DNA from 3 places in the Pantoea sp. SO10 genome. Region 1 is predicted to be linked to each of the others. Evidence: predicted binding sites of a transcription regulator. Region 1 holds the regulator's gene; each other region holds the start of a gene.
The links. Region 1 encodes PhoB, which activates phosphate uptake and scavenging genes when phosphate is short. Its sites were predicted from a motif close to CTGTCATAAAACTGNCNNAT; they were not measured.

Region 1 (2,204 bases):
AGTCGTCCATCATTTCCAGATAACCCTGCAATACCGTTAACGGCGTGCGCAGTTCATGACTGACGTTAGCAAAGAAGTTGCGTCGCGCGCCTTCCAGCTGGTGCATCTGGGTGACATCACGCGCCACCATCAGCCACTGACCTTCGCTGTAAGGCATCACGCGGAATTCCATATGATGCTGATTATTAAGGATCTGCGTCAGCGGCATGTCGAACTTGCGCTGGCGGATATAGCGGGAAAATTCAGGATAACGCAGCAAATTGAGGATGTTCTGGCCGTTATCTTCCGGCCAGCGCAAGCCAAGGTGCTGCTGCGCCAGGCCGTTGCACCAGAAAATAGTGCCCTCTTCGGTGGTCAGCACCACCGCATCCGGCAGCGATTCTGCTCCGCTGCGGAAACGTTTGATCAGATTGCCCAGCTCGCGCCGCCGCCGCCGGTTGCGCAATTGCATCTGGTACAGGCCATAAAACAGCGGTTCCCAGCTGCCGCGTCCGGTGGGCGGCGTCATTGAACGATCGACCCACAGCCAGTGCGACAGACGCATCAGATTTCTGAAGTGCCAGAACATCACGCCGGTCACCGCAATCAGCAGCAGCCACGGCAGATATCCGAACAACAGACCCAACACCAGCGCAGGTAAACAGACCAGCGCCAGCTCGGTCAACAATCTCTTCCAGGAGAGTCGTTCCAGCACGGTAAACACTCCGTTTACGTTTAATAGCGGGCAGAGAAACGATACCCTGTTCCGCGCACGGTTTGAACCATGCGATCGTGGCCGGTTAATTCCAGTGCTTTACGTAAACGGCGAATATGCACATCGACGGTGCGATCTTCGACATACACATTGGTGCCCCAAACATGGTTCAGCAGCTGTTCGCGGCTGTACACGCGTTCCGGGTGGGTCATAAAGAAGTGCAGCAGTTTGTACTCGGTCGGTCCCATCTCCAGCGGCGTGGTTTCCGACATCACACGATGTGAGGAAGGATCAAGGCTCAGGCCCTGCATCTCAATCACCTCTTCCACCGCCATCGGTGAAATACGGCGCATCACCGCTTTGATACGCGCCATCAGCTCTTTCGGTGAGAATGGCTTGGTGATGTAATCATCCGCGCCCACTTCCAGACCGCGCACGCGATCTTCCTCTTCACCGCGCGCCGTCAGCATCATCACCGGAATGTCGCGCGTCATGGCTTCGCGCTTCAAATGCTTAATAAACTGAATCCCGCTGCCGCCGGGCAACATCCAGTCCAGCAGAATCAAATCAGGCCAGGGTTCGATCAGCTTACCAATCGCGCTGTCATAATCTTCCGCCTCAATAGGCTGGTAATCATTCTGTTCCAGCACGAAACATAACATTTCACGGATGGGAGCTTCGTCTTCCACAACCAAAATGCGCTTAGCCATTGTAACTCCTGCTAGTGTGACACCGTGTCACTGGGATTTGCGGCGCCATTATGCGTCAGTTTTGTGACACTTTTATGAAAACACCGCCCTAAGATAGATAGATAAAAAACAGAAATGTCACAATAAAATTCTGCTTTTTTTCTTTGTGATCTTAAGTGGTTATAATTCGCCTTCGCTAAACAGAGCACGGAGCAAACATGCGCATCATTCACACCGCTGACTGGCATCTCGGTCAGTTCTTTTACAGCAAAAGTCGCGCGCGGGAACATCAGGCGTTTCTCGACTGGCTGCTGGATCAGATTGTGCAGCATCAGGTGGATGCGCTGATTATCGCCGGCGATCTGTTTGATACCGGTTCGCCGCCGAGCTACGCGCGTGAAATGTTTAACCGATTTGTGGTGGCGCTGCAGCCAAGCGGCTGCCAATTGGTGGTGCTGGCGGGCAATCACGACTCGGTGGCGACGCTGAATGAATCGCGCGAGCTGCTGGCCTGCCTGAATACGCAGGTGATCACCAGCGCCACGCCGCAGGGCGAACAGCAGGTGTTAACCCTGAAGCAGCGTGATGGCGCGCCGGGTGCGCTGCTGTGCGCCATTCCTTATCTGCGTCCGCGCGACATTCTGCGCAGCCAGGCCGGCCAATCCGGCCGCGAGAAGCAGATCTCGCTGCTGGAGGCGATCGAGCAGCATTATCAGCACTGTTTTGCCGCCGCGCAGGCGCAGCGCGATGCGCAGGACGTTACGCTGCCGATCATCGCCACCGGCCATCTCACCACCGTTGGCGTGACTAAAAGCGATTCA
Region 2 (2,204 bases), 1.0 Mb from region 1:
CAGGAAAGAGAAACCAAATTTTTGGATGCTTGGCCAGGAGGAGAAAATCAGGGAGACGATAATGCCGCCCATCAACAGCAACACGATAAGCGCGGATAGCTTCACCAGCGCGCCGAAAATCATGTCGCCTTGTTTACCGGGGGCTTTGAACGTCGGCTTAGTGGCAGCCATAGAATTCTCTGTTCTCAGGGGGATGTCAGGGCGGCACGCAGGCCGCCCATTGGGGTTGGCCAACCGTCTCGGCTGGCCGGGTCAATCTGTTACTGGTACAGCGCTTTACCGGAGCTATCTTTGATGTTCGCTTTCCACGCTGCACGAATCTGGTTAGCTACGCTTTCTGGCAGCGCGGCGTAATCCAGGTCGGTTGCAGTTTTGCTGCCACCTTTATATGCCCAGTCGAAGAACTTCAGCACTTCGCTACCTTTCTCCGCATTCGCCTGATCTTTGTAGATCAGGATGAAGGTGGTTGAGGTGATCGGCCATGCATCGTTGCCTTTCTGGAAGGTCAGATCCTGAGCAAAGGTTTTGCTCCAGTCTGCGCCTTTCGCGGCGTTAGCAAAGCTCTCTTCGCTTGGTGCGACCGCTTTACCGTCGGCATCAACCAGTTTGGTGTAGGTCAGGTTGTTCTGCTTGGCGTAAGCGTATTCCACATAGCCAATTGAACCCGGCAGACGCTGTACAAACGCGGCCACGCCGTCGTTACCTTTACCGCCCAGACCGGTTGGCCAGTTAACGGTGTTACCTTTACCGATTTTGCTGTTCCACTCTTCGTTCACTTTTGCCAGGTAGCTGGTGAAGACGAAGGAAGTACCGGAACCGTCAGCGCGGCGAACCACGTTGATGTTGGAATCTGGCAGTTTCACGCCTGGGTTCAGTTTAGTGATCGCCGGGTCGTTCCACTTTTTGATGGTGCCGAGGTAGATGTCGCCCACGGTTTTACCGTCAAGAGTCAGTTCGCCAGATTTCACACCTGGGATGTTAACCGCCAGCACCACACCACCAATGACGGTAGGGAACTGGAACAGGCCGTTTTTCTGCAGATCTTCTTCTTTCATTGGCGCATCAGACGCACCGAAATCGACGGTTTTCGCGATGATTTGCTTCACGCCGCCGGAAGAACCAATACCCTGATAGTTGATTTTGCTACCGGTGGCTTGCTGGTACTCGGCTGCCCACTTGGCATAAACCGGCGCCGGGAATGTCCCGCCTGCGCCCGTCAGATCGGTGGCTGCAAAAGCAGAAACCGCGCTTACTGCGAAGGTGGCGGCGAGGATTCGGGCTACGGTGCTACGCATCAGTGTCATGTTCCCTCCAGGGGATTCAAAAAAATCAGGCTCAATGCCTTTTTAGTAGGAGTCAGTGATTGCTGCTGGAGGGAAAATAGGACAGTTTGATGACAGTGAAATGTACGAAATGTGACAGTTATATGACAGCGGGCAGAAATGAAGCGGGCCCGTTGCGGGCCCACTCTTATTACTGATTATTCAACGGTAACCGATTTCGCCAGGTTACGCGGCTGGTCAACATCGGTACCTTTAATCAGCGCCACATGGTACGAGAGCAGCTGTAACGGCACGGTGTAGAAGATCGGTGCAATCACCTCTTCTACGTGCGGCAGGGAGATGATTTTCATGCCATCGCTGTCGCTGAAACCGGCATCCTGATCGGCAAACACATACAGCAAACCGCCGCGCGCGCGTACCTCTTCAATATTGGATTTCAGCTTCTCCAGCAGTTCGTTGTTGGGCGCGACCACGATCACTGGCATATCCGCATCAATCAGCGCCAGCGGGCCGTGCTTCAGCTCGCCCGCCGCATAGGCTTCGGCGTGGATATAGGAGATCTCTTTCAGCTTCAGCGCGCCTTCCATCGCGATCGGATACTGATCGCCACGGCCAAGGAACAGCGCGTGATGCTTATCAGAGAAACCTTCCGCCAGGTTTTCGATGACTTTGTCCTGCGCCAGCATCTGTTCGATGCGGCTCGGCAAGGCCTGCAGCGCGTGCACAATCTCGTGCTCGGTTTCGGCTTTTATGCCGTGCAGACGACCGAGTTTCGCCACCAGCATCAGCAATACTGCCAGCTGCGTGGTGAAGGCTTTGGTGGATGCCACGCCAATTTCAGTGCCGGCTTTGGTCATCAGCGCTAAATCGGATTCACGCACCAGCGATGAACCGGCCACGTTACAGATTGCCAGCGAACCG
Region 3 (2,204 bases), 1.5 Mb from region 1:
CATCTGATGCTGTGGCCAAGCTGCCTGAAGTCGTTCCGATTGAGAAGCCCGCGCTGGCGTTAGCAAGTGCAGAAGTCAGCGGCTGGGTGTATGTTCCGTCTCCGGATGCGCCGGCACCTGATTTGCGGCGTCTGCGCCGTCGGGCATTTATCAGTGGCGTGGGCGCGACGCTGCTGAGCGTGTCACTTATCGCCGCTATAAGCTATTTGGTTGTGCAAAAAACTGAGCAGGAATCTCCGTTGCAGCAGGCATTACTGGCTTCAATATCACCACTTCCTGCGCCTCTCTCACCGGAGATGATGGCTGAACTTCAGGCGAATCCCCCCGAATGGCTAAACGAAGCGGCATGGCTGGAGCAAACGCAGCAGCAATTGAACCGGCTACAAAACGTATCGCCGGACTGGAATCTGCAGCTCGGTAATACGCTGGTAATGCAGGCCAGCCTGTTGTGGCCTGATTCGGATGCGGTTAAAACGATGAGCGCACGCTGGAACAAGCAGCTTAACGCGGCAGCAATGCCAGCAGATAAAATGCAGGGATGGCAACAGGGCATGGAGCAGCTCAACACGTTGTCGCAGCGCCTGAATGGACTTGACGAGAAGCGCGGCAAATATTTGACGGTGAGCGAACTGAAAACTGCGGTCTACAATATGACGCAGGCGTTCAACGAAACGGTGCCACTGGAAGAGGAACTGCGCGTATTGCTGCAATCGGACGATGACGCTACTCAGAATCAGTTAACACAAGCGGAAATGCACCTGAAGCAGCTTATCGCCAGCTATCAAGAGATAGTCACATCCTCAAAAAAGTAGGATTCAGTAAAATCCGCGAGCTAACAGAAAACAGGCAAAAAAAAAGCCTGAACTTTTGTTCAGGCTCTTCTTTAGAATGTGGCGGTGAGAGGGGGATTCGAACCCCCGATACGTTGCCGTATACACACTTTCCAGGCGTGCTCCTTCAGCCACTCGGACACCTCACCACATTTTTTTGTCAACCGCGCTGGGTCAACGGGGCGCTACTATAGGGAGATCGCTGAAAAGGGTCAAGCGCTATTTTCTCCTTTTGTTCTATTCGCTTAAGCTCTGAGCGTATTGCCGTTAGCCTGCTCATCATGGCGATTCTGTCATCAAATCATTCCCTCTCTGTCACAAAAATGTCACCGCACTGTCGCAGACTTGTCCGCGGAAACATTTGGTTATATCTATGGAAAAGGATGCTTATAAATGAAACAGATACTTCTCTTTACGGTTACGCTGCTGGCTTCTCTGATCGCGACATCAGCAGTGGCAGACGATGCACACTATTCCCGCGCTGCTACCGGCGATGTCACCGAGCACGGCGGCGCGCGTCGTCTCACCGGCGACCAGACCGAAGCGCTAAGAGCGTCATTAAGTAATAGCACCGCAAAAAACGTGATTCTGCTGATTGGTGACGGCATGGGAGATTCGGAAATCACCGCCGCGCGTAATCAGGCGCGGGGCGCAGGCGGTTTCTTCCCCGGCCTTGATGCGTTGCCGCTCACCGGTCAATACACGCACTATTCACTGGATAAGAAAACCCACAAGCCGAATTACGTGACGGATTCCGCCGCGTCGGCCACCGCGTGGGCCACCGGCACCAAATCCTATAACGGTGCGATTGGCGTCGACGTGAACGGCAAAGATCAGGTAACGATTCTTGAGCTGGCGAAAGCCGCCGGTAAAGCCACTGGCAACGTCTCCTCTGCCGAGCTGCAGGATGCCACGCCAGCAGCGTTGATCGCGCACGTCACTTCGCGCAAATGCTACGGCCCGGAGAAAACCAGCGAATTGTGCCCGACTAACGCGCTGGAGCAGGGCGGTAAAGGATCGATTACCGAGCAGATGCTAAAAACCCGTGCGGACGTCACGCTGGGCGGCGGCGCGAAATCCTTTAGTGAAACCGCCAAAGCTGGCGAGTATCAGGGTAAAACCCTGCGCGAACAGGCACAGGCGCTGGGTTATCAGTGGGTTGATAATCTCGATGGCATGAACGCCATTCAGCAGGCCGACCAGAGTAAACCGGTGCTTGGCCTGTTTGCCGACGGCAATATGCCGGTGCGCTGGCAGGGACCGAAAGCCAGCTATCACGGCAATATTGATAAGCCGGTGGTGACCTGTGAAGTGAATAAACAGCGTCCGGCTTCGGTACCGACGCTGGCGCAGATGACCAAAAAAGCCATCGAT

Region 2: the regulator PhoB is predicted to act here: its motif matches at 1,414-1,433, upstream of pstS (phosphate ABC transporter substrate-binding protein PstS).
Region 3: the regulator PhoB is predicted to act here: its motif matches at 1,143-1,162, upstream of phoA (alkaline phosphatase).

Annotation. Positions count from the first base shown of each region.
Region 1 covers NZ_CP040095.1:1,009,510-1,011,713, reverse strand. Annotated here, with positions in the region: gene phoR (phosphate regulon sensor histidine kinase PhoR) at 1-694, opposite strand, end outside; gene phoB (phosphate response regulator transcription factor PhoB) at 715-1,404, opposite strand; gene sbcD (exonuclease subunit SbcD) at 1,602-2,204, shown strand, end outside.
Region 2 covers NZ_CP040095.1:4,210,847-4,213,050, reverse strand. Annotated here, with positions in the region: gene pstC (phosphate ABC transporter permease PstC) at 1-171, opposite strand, end outside; gene pstS (phosphate ABC transporter substrate-binding protein PstS) at 261-1,304, opposite strand; gene glmS (glutamine--fructose-6-phosphate transaminase (isomerizing)) at 1,481-2,204, opposite strand, start outside.
Region 3 covers NZ_CP040095.1:2,459,559-2,461,762, reverse strand. Annotated here, with positions in the region: gene FCN45_RS11485 (VasL domain-containing protein) at 1-812, shown strand, start outside; tRNA gene FCN45_RS11480 (tRNA-Ser) at 892-979, opposite strand; gene phoA (alkaline phosphatase) at 1,224-2,204, shown strand, end outside.